One region of the Streptomyces sp. NPDC088725 genome, then DNA from elsewhere that is predicted to be linked to it. Evidence: riboswitches for the same ligand, from Rfam matches in the RefSeq annotation. Region 1 holds a riboswitch; the other holds the start of a gene.
What was found. Region 1 has a riboswitch for cobalamin ahead of ACIP6N_RS04165 (cobalamin biosynthesis protein). Riboswitches for the same ligand answer to the same signal wherever they lie in the genome.
Positions count from the first base shown of each region.

Region 2: linked by a shared signal. The riboswitch ahead of ACIP6N_RS27730 (ribonucleoside-diphosphate reductase subunit alpha) and the one ahead of ACIP6N_RS04165 (cobalamin biosynthesis protein) in region 1 are both predicted to bind cobalamin.

Region 1 covers NZ_JBIVLO010000002.1:53,313-60,316, reverse strand. Annotated here, with positions in the region: gene ACIP6N_RS04175 (putative cobaltochelatase) at 1-444, opposite strand, end outside; gene ACIP6N_RS04170 (cobyric acid synthase) at 533-2,062, opposite strand; gene ACIP6N_RS04165 (cobalamin biosynthesis protein) at 2,074-3,096, opposite strand; cobalamin riboswitch at 3,129-3,265, opposite strand; gene ACIP6N_RS04160 (hypothetical protein) at 3,411-3,608, opposite strand; gene ACIP6N_RS04155 (anion permease) at 3,621-4,835, opposite strand; gene ACIP6N_RS04150 (class II aldolase/adducin family protein) at 5,016-5,678, shown strand; gene ACIP6N_RS04145 (alpha/beta hydrolase) at 5,746-6,873, shown strand.
Region 2 covers NZ_JBIVLO010000014.1:66,523-73,526, forward strand. Annotated here, with positions in the region: gene ACIP6N_RS27725 (discoidin domain-containing protein) at 1-1,957, shown strand, start outside; cobalamin riboswitch at 2,197-2,335, shown strand; gene ACIP6N_RS27730 (ribonucleoside-diphosphate reductase subunit alpha) at 2,480-4,864, shown strand; gene ACIP6N_RS27735 (ribonucleotide-diphosphate reductase subunit beta) at 4,864-5,913, shown strand; gene ACIP6N_RS27740 (type 1 glutamine amidotransferase domain-containing protein) at 6,183-6,878, shown strand; gene ACIP6N_RS27745 (SDR family NAD(P)-dependent oxidoreductase) at 6,875-7,004, shown strand, end outside.

The DNA.
Region 1 (7,004 bases):
GTCCACGAGGTGGTCGTGCAGCAGGTTGACCTCGTCGACGTACAGCACCCCGCGGTGCGCGTCCGCGAGCAGTCCGGGCTCGAAGGACTTCACGCCCTCCGACAGCGCCCGTTCGATGTCCAGCGCCCCGACGAGCCGGTCCTCGGAGGCGCCGACGGGCAGCTCGACCATCCGCGCGGGCCTGGACGTGCCCGGCCCGGGCGCGTGCGGGCCGTCCGGGCACTGCGGATCGGGCGCGCCGGGGTGGCAGCTGAACCGGCACCCGGCGACGACGTCCACCTCGGGCAGCAACGCCGAGAGCGCCCGTACGGCCGTGCTCTTGGCGGTCCCCTTCTCGCCCCGTACGAGAACGCCGCCCACGGCGGGACTGACCGCGTTGAGCAGCAGGGCCAGTCGCAGATCGTCCATTCCCACCACGGCGGTGAACGGAAAGGGGGTGCTCATATACGAAACGCTCCTTCGAGTGGTTTGAGGCGACGTGCCGTGACCGGGGCCGCGCCCTCACAAGGCCGTAGCGGGGTCCCTCCGCCGGTCACGGTGCCCCCGGCGGAATGAACGGCAGCTCTCCCGGAGCCCCTTCCTCGATCAGCCGCCATAGCGCGTCCGTGTCCGCGTGCTCCTCGATCAGATCGCCGAGCAGATCGAGCTGTTCCTCCCGGAGCGCGCCGAAACTCGTGTCCGGGGCGGGCACGAAACGCCGCCCCGCGGCCCGCGCCACCTCCGCCAGGAAGCGCCGCCGGAATCCGTCGCTCTCCAGCGCGCCGTGCCAGTGCGTACCCCACACGGCGTCCACCCGGCAGCCGTCCAGCGCCTGCCCCCGCTCGTCGGTGACGAAGGGGGCGCCTCCCCGTACGTCCGCGACCCCGTGGTGGATCTCGTACCCCTCCACCGGCTCGCCCAGCGCGACCCCCACCGGTCTGCTCAGCGTCTTCTCGCGCGCGAACCGCACGCGTACGGGCAGCAGTCCGAGCGCGGCCACCGCGCCCGCGCGCGACTCGACCTCGTCGTCGATGTGCTCGCCGAGGACCTGGTAGCCGCCGCAGATGCCCAGCACCGGCCGGCCCTCGGCCGCCCGCCGCGCGAGCGCGTCCGCGAGCCCGCGCTCCCGCAGCCACGCCAGCGCCCTGACCGTGCCGCGCGTGCCGGGCACGACGACGAGGTCCGCGTCCGCCAGTTCCTCCGCCCGGTCCACGAACCGCACGACCACGCCCGGTTCGGCCGCCAGCGCGTCGACGTCCGTGAAGTTGGACATGAGCGGCACGGCGCAGACCGCGACCCGCAGGACGTCCTCCCCGAAGGGGGCCGAGACCGCGGACTCGCGCACCGCGCCGCGCAGCGAGACGCGCAGCCCGTCCTCCTCGTCGATCCCGAGGCCGTGGCGGAACGGCAGTACGCCGAAGGTCCCGCGCCCGGTCAGCCCGCGCAGCATCTCCAGGCCCGGTTCCAGCAGTGACACGTCACCGCGGAACTTGTTGACGAGATATCCGGCGATCAGCGCCTGGTCCTCGGGGCTCAGCAGTGCCGTCGTACCGAAGAACGACGCGAAGACACCGCCCCGGTCGATGTCCCCGACCACGACCACCGGCAGCCGCGCGGCCCGCGCGATGCCCATGTTGACGATGTCGGTGCGGCGCAGATTGATCTCGGCCGGGCTGCCCGCCCCCTCGCAGATCACGGCGTCGTACGTGCCGCGCAGCGTCTCCAGGCACTCCAGTACGGGTCCGAGCAGCGCTTCCTGGCGGCCTCCGTGATAGCCCTTCGCGCTCAGCTCGCCCACCGGGCGTCCCATCAGCACCACCTGGCTGCTGCGGTCGCTGCCGGGCTTGAGCAGGACGGGGTTCATCAGCGCGGTCGGCTCCACCCGGGCGGCCTGCGCCTGCATCGCCTGGGCTCGTCCGATCTCCGCGCCCTCGCGCGTCACGAACGAGTTGAGCGACATGTTCTGTCCCTTGAAGGGCGCGACTCTGATGCCCCGGCGTACCAGCCAGCGGCAGATGCCCGCCGTGACGACGCTCTTGCCCGCGTCCGAGGTGGTCCCCGCGATCAGCAGCCCACCGCCCAGTCCGCCCGCGCTCATCGGCGTCCTCTCCCCGAAGCCCGATTCCCTGAAACCCGGATTCCCGCGGCCCGTCGCCCCGAGGCCCGGCGCGCCGCGCCGTACGCGAAGCGCCCGCCGACGCAGGCCGCCAGTGCGAGCGCCGTCACCCGCTGCGACAACCGCACCGCACGTTCGATGTCCGCGACCTCGACGGGCCGCCCTCCGGCGTTCAGCACCGGCCGGTGCTCGGTCCGTCCGCCGTACGCGAGTGTCCCGCCGAGCCGTACGCCCAGCGCGCCCGCGAACGACGCCTCCACCGGGCCCGCGTTGGGGCTCGGGTGCCGGTGCGCGTCGCGCCGTACCGCCCGCAGCGCCCCGCGCGGATCGCCGCCCGCCACCGCGGCGAGCGCGGCGGTCAGCCGGGCGCCCGGCCAGCCGGCGACGTCGTCGAGCCGTGCGGAGGCCCAGCCGAAACGGCGGTACACGGGCGACTTGTGACCCACCATCGCGTCCAGCGTGTTCACCGCCCGGAATCCGGCCAGCCCCGGCACCCCGGCGACGGCGCCCCACACCAGCGCGCCCACCACGGCGTCGGACGTGTTCTCTGCGACGGACTCCACGACGGCGCGCGCGATCTGCTGCCCGTCCAGCGCCTGCGGATCGCGCCCGCACAGATGCGGCAGCCGCTCGCGGGCCGCGTCGATGTCCCCGGTTTCGAGCGCCGCGCCGATGGTCCGCGCCTCGCGCCCCAGCGATGTCCCCCCGACGACGGCCCACGTGGCGGTGGCGGTCAGGGCAAAGGAAGCGGCGGGGCGGTGCCGTACGGCGCTGGCGGCGAGCGCCGCGAGCCCGGCGGCGCCTCCGGCGCAGACCGCCGTGTGCAGCGCGCCCCACCCGCGGTGATCGCGCCTCAGGACCCCTTCGACGGCCCCTGCGGCCCGCCCGAAGGCGGCGACGGGATGCCCGCGGCGCGGATCACCGAACAGCAGATCGCCGAGAAGGCCCGCGGCGGCGCCGTACGCGAAGACCCGCTCGGCGGCAGAACCGCAGCCAGGCATGGCGACATGTCCTCACTCAGGGTCCGCGCCCCGGCTCGACGTGATGCGGCGGCGAGAGTTCCTGGCTCCTGGAGCTGACGCGTCCAGTGACAGTGGCGGGACCGCGCCGGAATCGCACCGGCTTCCTCTTCATACCGTCGTAAATGGCCCCGGCAGTGCACCACGCTGCGAGAACGCCCGTCAACCCGCCCCTGACCTGGGACGGGGCAGTGTGCGAAGACCCACATCACGGACAGGACGGGCGGCGGGCCGGTGCGGTGACGAACGACCGGAGGGCCGGCGGTCGGGTGACCGCCGGCCCTCCGGTGAGGGGATCAGGCGACGATGAGCCAGATCCCGTAGGCCACCGCCGCCGCGCACGCCGCGAAGCAGGCGTACGCGCCGGTCGTCGCGGCCGTGGACCCTTGCTTGGAAAGGCCCACGACCCCGAGGGTGAACAGGCCCACGAGACCGACGGTGGCCACGAGGCTGACGCCGAAGACGGAGGCGAGCGCTGCCCAGTCGATGTTCATGCTGTTGCGTCCTTAGGCCGTGGGGCGGGCCGGCTCACCGGCGAGGGCGGGGATGGTGGCCGAGAGCGACCGGCTGACGGTGAGTGGGGTCTCGGCGGAGCCGTCGAGACCGAAGGTCCTGACGACGCTCTCGTCGACGACGTCGGAGGCATCGACAGGACGGCGGCGCGAGACGAGCCAGATCGCGCCCGAGGCGGCGACGAGCAGCACCGCGGCGGCCGTGACCCCCCAGGTGCCCTGCTCGGTCAGGAACTCGGCCCCGGCACCGACCAGACCGGCGGCGGGCAGGGTCAGGCACCAGGCGACGCCCATGCGGCCCGCGGTCGACCAGTGCACCACCCCGCCCTTGCGGCCCAGGCCCGCGCCCATCACGGAGCCGGAGCAGGCCTGTGTGGTGGAGAGCGAGAAACCCAGGTGCGAGGAGGCCAGGATGACGGTCGCCGCGCCGGTCTGCGCCGCGAAGCCCTGCTGCGGCCTCAGCTCGGTGAGACCGGAACCCATGGTGCGGATGATGCGCCAGCCGCCGAGGTACGTGCCGAGCGCGATCGCCGTGCCCGCCGTGACGATGACCCACAGCGGAGGGTTGGCTCCCGGCGCGAGGACCCCGCCGGTGACCAGGGCGAGGGTGATGACCCCCATGGTCTTCTGCGCGTCGTTGGTGCCGTGGGCGAGCGAGACGAGAGCGGCGGAGGCGATCTGCCCGGCCCGGAAGCCCTTCGCGGTGGCCTTCTCGTCCGTACGGCTGCCGATCCGGTACGTCAGGCGCGTGGCGAAGTACGCCGCGACACCGGCGACGACGGGCGCGGCGACCGCGGGGATCAGCACCTTCGTGACGACCACCTCACCGTTGACACCCGAGGAGCCGACCGACATCAGGGTGGCGCCGATGAGGCCGCCGAAGAGCGCGTGGGACGAACTTGACGGCAGACCGAGCAGCCAGGTGCCGAGATTCCACAGGATCGCGCCGACCAGCGCCGCGAAGATCACTTCTGTGCGGATGCCCTCTTCGTTGATGAGCCCGCCGGAGATGGTCTTGGCCACCTCCACGGACAGGAACGCCCCGACGAGATTGAGGACCGCGGACATGGCCACCGCGATCTTGGGACGGAGAGCGCCGGTGGAGATGGTCGTTGCCATGGCGTTGGCGGTGTCGTGGAAACCATTGGTGAAGTCAAACGCGAGAGCTGTGACGATCACGATCGCGAGCAGCAGCGTGAGGTGTTCCATTTACCCAGTCAATCGCTCGATGTCGGGGGCCTGTTCGACCGTAAGAAGGGCCGGTGAACGCAAGATGAACAGCGTGGGTCGCCGCAGTGGATCGCGTGGGGGGGCTGTTGCTGGGGTGTCCGCCCGCGGATCAAGGGCAGTCCCGGCACGGCACGCCGTCCACCTGGCAGGATGCGCGGCATGACTGATCCGGGGCGGCAAGAAGCGATCGAACGGGCCTGGCGGGAGCTGGTGGCCACCGCATGCAGAACGGCGGCCGACGGCCTGGTCGTCGGCACGTCGGGCAATGTGTCGGTGCGCTCCGGCGACCTCGTTCTCGTCACGCCGAGCGGAGTGCCGTACGACCGGCTCGCCGAGGAGGAGCCGGTCGCGGTCGACCTGAATGGACGCCAGGTGCTCGGCGACCTCGTCCCCACCAGCGAACTGCCGTTGCATCTGGAAATCTATCGCCGCACAGACGCGGCAGCCGTGGTCCACACGCATGCGGTCCACGCCACCGCCGTCTCCACGCTCGTGCCCGAACTCCCCCTGATCCACTACATGTCGGCGATGTTCGGCGGACCGGTCAGGGTGGCCGAGTACGCGACGTACGGCACGCCGGAACTCGCCGCGAACATGTGGGAAGCCCTGTGCGACCGCACAGGATGCCTCCTCCGCAACCACGGCACGGTCACCTACGGAAACAGCCTGGACCAGGCCTGCGACCGCACGGCGCAACTGGAATGGATGTGCCGCCTCTGGCTCACCGCCAGCTCCGTACCCGGCCGCGAACCGACGCTGCTCTCGACGGCGCAGGTGGACGAGGTGGCCCGCAAGCTCACCGGCTACGGGCAGCGACCCTGAGCCGTCCGCGTCATCCGACTGGCCATCCCCACTGGCCCTCCCCGTACGGCGTGCTGACACTGGGACAGTGCGCCCGGCTAACGCGACGGCAGCAGCCGTCACCACGATGATCGGTCTCGGTGCGGCAGCTGTCGCGGCCGGCCGGTACGCCAGCGACGCCGCGCTCAGGCCGGCGCCGGGCCAGGCCCTGCCGGGCGACCCACGGCTCACCGTGCACGCGACGGCGGCGGGCCGCGTCACCCTCACCCGCACGCTCGCGTCCCTGCGCCCCGGCACGTACGGGCTGACGGGCCACGGTGTGCACGCCGTCGTCGGAGGCGTGCTGGAAGGAGAGGCGCGCACCGCGCACACCGTCGTACGCAGGCTGGAACGCGTCAGCCACGGCACCCTCGCCCCCGGCACCCGCGTACGGCTCACCCCGCAGGTCCACAGCGGCGACCCGTTCACCGCCCTCGGCCTCGACCACCGCGACGTCGAGATCCCGGGCGAACAGGGCGCCCTGCCCGCCTGGTTCCTCCCCGGCTCGCGGCGGACCTGGGTCCTCACCGCGCACGGGCTCGGCACGACCCGCGAGCACCCCATGAACGTCATGAGGTTCCTGGCCGGCTACGGACTGCCCGTACTCGACCTCGCCTACCGGGGCGACCAGGGCGCCCCCAGGCCCCGGGACGGCATCAGCCACCTCGGGGACGCCGAATGGCGCGACCTGGACGCCGCGATCGGCTACGCCGTACGCCACGGCGCCGAACGCGTCGTCCTGTACGGCTGGTCCACCGGCGCCTCCATGGCGCTGCACGCCGCCGCGGACTCCACCCTGCGCGAACGGATCTGCGGAATCGTCCTCGACTCGCCCGTACTCGACTGGGAAACCACCCTGCGCGCCCTCGCCACCGCCCGCCGCACCCCCGCCGCCCTGCTGCCGCTCGCCGTCAGGGCGGCCCAGGGCAGAACGGGACTGGGCGGCCACCGGCTGCTCCGGGCCGCGAACCCGCGCGACCTCCGTGTCCCGACCCTGATCGCGCACGGGCCCGACGACCGGATCGCGCCGTGGGGCCCGTCCCGCGAACTCGCCGCGCTCCGGCCGGAACTGGTCACGCTGCACACCGTTCCGCTCGCCCCGCACGCCGCGATGTGGAATGCCGGACCCGCCCGCTACGAGGAAGAGCTGCGCCGTTTCCTCACCCCCCTGATGTAGCGGCCTGGACAGCGCTTTTCCCTGCTGCCGGTCCCCGCAACACCCCGCGCGCGGCCCCGCGGTGCAGGTGTCCGCCGCCGCTCCCATACCAAAAAAACGGGTTCCGTTTGGGCTTTCGGCCGGTCAACGGG
Region 2 (7,004 bases), on a different contig from region 1:
CGACAACTCGGCGGTCCCGCTGCCGTTCCAGCAGGCCGACGCGAGCCTCCAGAACGTCGACTTCCCTGCCAGGAGCGCCCGTTACGTACGGATCAGCGGCGGGGCACGGGCGACCAGCTGGGGCACCTCGCTGTGGAGCCTGTCGGTCGTCGACAGCGCGGAGCCCGCCACCGACCTGGCCCTGCACCGGAAGGCCACCGCACTCTCCGACGACGGGTCGAACCTGCCCGCCAATGCCACCGACGGCGACCCCGGCACCCGCTGGTCCTCGGCGTACGAGGACAACCAGTGGATCCAGGTGGACCTGGGCTCGCCGGTCTCCTTCGACCGGGTGGTCATCGTCTGGGAGCAGGCGTACCCGAAGACGTACGTGATCCAGGTGTCCGACGACGGCTCCGCCTGGACGGATGTGAAGACGGTCGACAACGCGCCGGATCCGCTGAAGATCAGTGTGAACGGCGTACGGGTCTTCTGCCGGGGCGGCAACTGGGGCTGGGACGAGCTGCTGCGCCGTATGCCGGCCGAGCGGATGGACGCGGCGGTGCGGATGCACCGCGACATGAACTTCACCATGATCCGCAACTGGGTCGGCTCGGTGAACCGCGAGGAGTTCTACGCCAGTTGTGACGAGCACGGCATCCTCGTGTGGAACGACTTCCCCAACGCCTGGGCCATGGACCCGCCGGACCACCAGGCCTTCAACGACCTCGCGCGGGACACCGTACGGCGCTACCGCGTCCACCCCAGTGTCGTCGTGTGGTGCGGCGCCAACGAGGGCAACCCACCGGAGGCGATCGACAGCGGGATGCGGGACGCGGTCCGGGCCGAGGCGCCCGACCTCTTCTACCAGAACAACTCCGCCGGGGGCATCGTCACCGGCGGTGGCCCGTACGGCTGGGTGGAGCCGGACAGTTACTTCTCCCCGGCCACGTACGGCAGCGGCAGCTTCGGCTTCCACACCGAGATCGGGATGCCCGTGGTCTCGACGGCCGAGAGCGTGCGGAACCTGGTCGGCGACGAGCCGGAATGGCCGATCGGCGGCGCCTGGTACTACCACGACTGGAGCACCCGGGGAAACCAGGCCCCGCAGAACTACCGGGCGGCCATCGAGACCCGTCTCGACACGGTGAAGGACTTGGACGACTTCGCGCGCAAGGCGCAGTTCGTGAACTACGAGAACACCCGCGCCATGTTCGAGGCGTGGAACGCGAACCTGTGGAACGACGCAAGCGCCCTGCTGCTCTGGATGTCCCACCCTGCGTGGCACAGCACGGTGTGGCAGACGTATGACTACGACTTCGACGTCAACGGTACCTATTACGGGGCCCGGAAGGCGTGCGAGGCCGTGCACGTCCAGGCGGAACCGGGGAGTTGGCAGGTCATCGCCGTCAACCACACGGCCGCGGCGATGAAGGGAGCGACGGTCACCGCGCGCTGCTACGACCTGGACGGACGGCAGCGCGGCACCGACCGGCGTACGAAGGTGGACGTCGCCTCCTCCACGACGACGAAGGCGTTCGCCGCCGACTGGACGAAGGACCTGCCCGACTTCCATCTGCTGCGGCTGACACTGGAGGACAGCCGGGGGAAGGTCCTGTCGGAGAACACGTACTGGCGCTACCGCTCGGCGGCCGACATGAAGGCGCTCAACAAGGCCAAGCAGGTGAAGGTGTCCGCCGCGCTCGGCAGGACGGCGAAGTCGGGCGCGCGGCGGACCCTGACCGCGACGGTCCACAACCGGGGCGCGGCGGTCGCGGCGATGGTCCGGCTGTCGCTCCTGGACGCCACCAGTGGCGAGCGGGTCCTGCCTACGCTGTACGGCGACAACTACCTGTGGCTGCTGCCCGGCGAGTCGCGGACGGTCACGCTGTCCTGGCCGGCCGACGCCCTGCCGTCGGGGCGGCCGGCGCTGCTGACGGAGGGGTACAACGCGGCGCGGACGGTGACCCGCGCGTAGGCCCTGTGTGAGATGTGGCTCCTTCTTCGGGCGGCCCGGCTCGACGCGCCCGGCGCGGTCATCGCCGCGCCGGGCGAGGCCGGCCGGACGGCCCGGCGGCCCCGATACGGGCGGCACAAGGGCCGTGTGCGGCCTTCCCGGCCGGGGAGGCCCGCTGCGGCACGGCAGTGACGGAGGGGTCCGACAGACCGCTGACAGAAAGGCCCACGCCACTACATCTGGGGGGTGACATATCCGTCGCCCCCCAGATGTATGCTCGTGCTCGCTGTCGACGCAGGGGAATCCGGTGCGAATCCGGAACTGTCCCGCAACGGTGTGATGCGGTGCGCTTTGTCGCGCTCTCCAGTCCGAAAACCTGCCGGCGGTGCGTCCGTTTCGACCGATCCGGGCGCCGAGACGTCCGGGCCCCGAGGCTGGGCCGGTGGACGACGCACGCTGTGCTGCCCATGTCCGGGTGGTACGGCCGCGCCGCGTCCCCGTTCCCCTCCCGACGGCCCAGAGCCGAGCGAGGGAGAGCCCCACATGACCATCGCGCCAGTCGATCCGGCTTCAGTCAGCGCCGAGACCGAGGAGCCCGGAACCGTACTGCTGCGGCTCCTGACGGATCTCACCGCCGACCTGCCCGACACCGACCCGGGAAAGGTCGCCGCCGCCGTGCTGCGCGGCCGTAACGCCCGGTCGGACGAGGCCGAATTGCGCGGGCTCGCCGTCGAGGCCGCCGCGGGGCTCATCTCCGAGGACCCGGCGTACTCCCGGCTCGCCGCCAGGCTGCTGACCCGGACCATCGCCGAGGAAGCCGCCGGGCAGGGCGCGGTGTCGTTCTCCGCATCCGTCGCCACCGGCCACCGCGAGGGCCTGATCGCCGACCGTACGGCCGGCTTCGTCACCCTGCACGCCGCCCGGCTCGACCAGCTGATCGACGAGGCCGCGAACGACCGCTTCGGCTACTTCGGTCTGCGGACGCTCTACAGCCGCTACCTCCTCAGGCACCCGATCACCCGGCTGGTGATCGAGACTCCGCAGCACTTCATGCTGCGCGTCGCCTCCGGGCTCGCCGAGGACGACAGCGTCCGCGCGCTGGACGAAGTCGCCGCGCTGTACGGGCTGATGAGCCGCCTGGACTACCTCCCCTCCTCCCCCACGCTCTTCAACTCCGGTACGCGTCACCCGCAGATGTCGTCCTGCTACCTGCTGGACTCTCCGCTGGACGAGCTGGACTCCATCTACGGCCGCTACCACGAGGTGGCCCGGCTCTCGAAGCACGCGGGCGGCATCGGGCTGTCGTACTCCCGCATCCGCTCCCGCGGTTCGCTGATCCGCGGCACGAACGGACACTCCAACGGCATCGTCCCGTTCCTGCGCACCCTCGACTCGTCGGTCGCGGCGGTCAACCAGGGCGGCCGGCGCAAGGGCGCCGCCTGTGTCTACCTGGAGACCTGGCACGCGGACCTGGAAGAGTTCCTCGAACTGCGGGACAACACCGGCGAGGAGGCCAGGCGTACGCACAACCTGAACCTCGCGCACTGGATCCCGGACGAGTTCATGCGCCGGGTCGAGTCGGACGGCGTCTGGTCGCTGTTCTCGCCCGCCGACGTGCCGGAGCTGGTGGACCTGTGGGGCGACGAGTTCGACGCCGCGTACCGCAAGGCCGAGCAGGACGGTCTGGCCCGGAAGACCATCCAGGCACGGGAGTTGTACGGGCGCATGATGCGTACGCTCGCCCAGACCGGCAACGGCTGGATGACCTTCAAGGACGCCTCGAACCGCACCGCCAACCAGACGGCCGAGCCGGGCCGTACCGTCCACTCGTCGAACCTCTGCACGGAGATCCTTGAGGTGACGGACGACGGCGAGACCGCCGTCTGCAACCTGGGTTCCGTCAACCTCGCTTCGTTCGTGCTGGATTCGGGCGAGATCGACTGGGAGCGGCTGGACGAGACCGTGGGGACGGCCGTCACCTTCCTCGACCGCGTCGTGGACATCAACTTCTACCCGACCGAGCAGGCCGGCCGCTCCAACGCGAAGTGGCGACCGGTGGGCCTGGGCGTGATGGGCCTCCAGGACGTCCTGTTCAAGAAGCGGCTGCCCTTCGACTCGCCGGAGGCCGCCGCGCTCTCCACCAGGATCTCCGAGCGGATCATGCTCGCCGCGTACGAGGCCTCCTGCGGCCTCGCCGAGCGCCACGGCCCGCTTCCGGCCTGGTCGCAGACGCGCGCTGCGCGCGGTGTGCTGCACCCCGACCACTACGACGTGCAGCTCAACTGGCCCGAGCGCTGGGACGCGTTGCGTACCCGCGTCGCCAAGAGCGGCATGCGCAACTCGCTGCTCCTCGCCATCGCGCCGACCGCGACGATCGCCTCCATCGCGGGCGTGTACGAGTGCATCGAACCGCAGGTCTCCAACCTCTTCAAGCGCGAGACGCTGTCCGGCGAGTTCCTTCAGGTGAACTCCTACCTGGTGGCGGAGCTGAAGCGGCTCGGTGTCTGGGACGCCCAGTCGCGTGAGGCGCTGCGCGAGTCCAACGGCTCGGTGGCAGGCTTCAGTTGGATCCCGGCGGAGGTACGCGAGCTGTACCGCACCGCGTGGGAGATCCCGCAGCGCGGCCTGATCGACATGGCAGCGGCCCGTACGCCGTTCCTCGACCAGAGCCAGTCGCTGAACCTGTTCCTGGAGACGCCGACCATCGGGAAGCTCAGCTCGATGTACGCGTACGCCTGGAAGAAGGGCCTCAAGACCACGTACTACCTGCGCTCGCGCCCGGCGACCCGTATCGCCCGCGCGGCCGGCGGCAGGGCCGCCGAGACCGCACCGGCCCCCGTGAGCGCCCCCGTACCCACGCAGGCCGCGTCCGCCGACGCGATCGCCTGCTCCCTGGAAAACCCCGAGTCCTGCGAGGCCTGCCAGTAATGACCGCGACACCCGAGACGACGCCCGACACGACCGGCACGGCCGTCGAGAAGAACCTGCTGGACCCGGGGTTCGAGCTGACCCTGCGCCCCATGCGCTACCCGGACTTCTACGAGCGTTTCCGCGACGCCATCAAGAACACCTGGACGGTCGAGGAGGTCGACCTCCACTCGGACGTGGCCGACCTCGCCAAGCTCAGCCCGGGCGAACAGCACATGATCGGCCGGCTGGTCGCGTTCTTCGCGACGGGCGACTCAATCGTGTCGAACAACCTGGTGCTGACGCTCTACAAGCACATCAACTCCCCCGAGGCGCGGCTGTATCTCTCCCGCCAGCTCTTCGAGGAGGCCGTGCACGTCCAGTTCTATCTGACGCTGCTCGACACGTACCTGCCCGACCCGGCGGACCGCGCGGCGGCCTTCGACGCGGTGGAGAACATCCCGTCCATCCGCGAGAAGGCGCAGTTCTGCTTCCGCTGGATCGACTCCGTCGAGAGCATCGACAGGCTGGAGTCGAAGGCGGACCGCCGCCGCTTCCTGCTGAACCTGATCTGCTTCGCGGCCTGTATCGAGGGGCTGTTCTTCTACGGCGCGTTCGCGTACGTCTACTGGTTCCGCTCGCGCGGCCTGCTGCACGGCCTCGCGACCGGGACCAACTGGGTGTTCCGTGACGAGACGATGCACATGAACTTCGCGTTCGAGGTCGTGGACACCGTACGCAAGGAGGAGCCCGACCTCTTCGACGACGAACTCCAGCAGCAGGTCACGGACATGCTGAAGGAAGCCGTCGAGGCGGAGCTCCAGTTCGGCCGCGACCTGTGCGGCGACGGACTGCCGGGGATGAACACGGAGTCGATGCGTCAGTACCTGGAGTGCGTGGCCGACCAGCGGCTCCAGCGCCTCGGCCTGGAGCCGGTGTACGGCTCGGAGAACCCGTTCTCCTTCATGGAGTTGCAGGGCGTCCAGGAGCTGACGAACTTCTTCGAGCGCCGCCCGTCGGCGTACCAGGTCGCGGTCGAGGGCACGGTCGGCTTCGACGACGACTTCTAGGAAGCGGGAGCGGCTTCGCCCGTTGGTGACGTGACGAGGGCCGCGCGGGCCCGCTTCTTCGAGTGTGATCGAGAAGTGGGCCCGCGCGGCCCTCTCTCGTCCAGCGCGGCCTTCTCTCGTCCTGCCCGCACCGGAGAGAGCACGTTACGCTGGAACGAGAGGACGAAAAGGGCAAACCGGCGAGTGCGCTTCGGTTTCATGGATCCTCCCGCTCCCGCTGGACTGCGGTACGTGTGCGACAGGTACGCGTGCGAGAGGAGATCTTTGCCATGGCCAAAGTACTTTTCATCGTCAGCGGAGCGACCTACTGGGTATTGAAGGACGGTACGAGGTACGCGACCGGCTACTGGGCCGAGGAGTTCGCGAACCCGTACAAGATCCTGACGGACGCCGGCCATGAGGTCGTCGTCGCGACGCCGAAGGGTGTGACGCCGAACGTCGACATGATGAGCCTGCGCCCGGAGATGGTCGGCGGAAACGATCAGGCCCTTGAGCTGGAAGCCATCATCCGTTCCGCGGAGGTGATGCGCCGGCCGCTGGAGTTGTCGGACGTGCGTCTTGAGGACTACGACGCGGTGTACGTGCCGGGCGGCCACGGCCCGATGTCGGACCTGGCGCTCGACGCCGACGTGGGGCGTCTGCTGACACAGCAGCTCACCTCCGGCGAACCGCTGTTCATCGTCTGCCACGGTCCTGCCGCGATGCTGGCCACCAGGATCCACGGCGAGTCGCCGTTCAAGGGCTTCGACATCACCTGCTTCACCAACGAGGAGGAAGAGGGCGTCGGGCTGGCCCCGAGGGCGCCGTGGCTGCTGGAGACCGAGGTGAAGGAGAAGGTCGGGGTCAATTTCAGCCGCGGTCCGACCTGGGGTCCGTACATGGTCGAGGACCGCAACCTGGTCACCGGGCAGAACCCGGCCTCGGCCTCGGTCCTGGGCGACCGGATGCTGCAGACCCTCAAGTGACACCGTTGTCGAGCGATCCGGCCCGGAGCGCTCAGAAGGTCGCGATCATCACGGGCGCGGACGGCGGCATCGGCTCCGCCGTCGTCACCGCCTACCGCGACCTCGGGTACGCGGTCGTCGCGACCA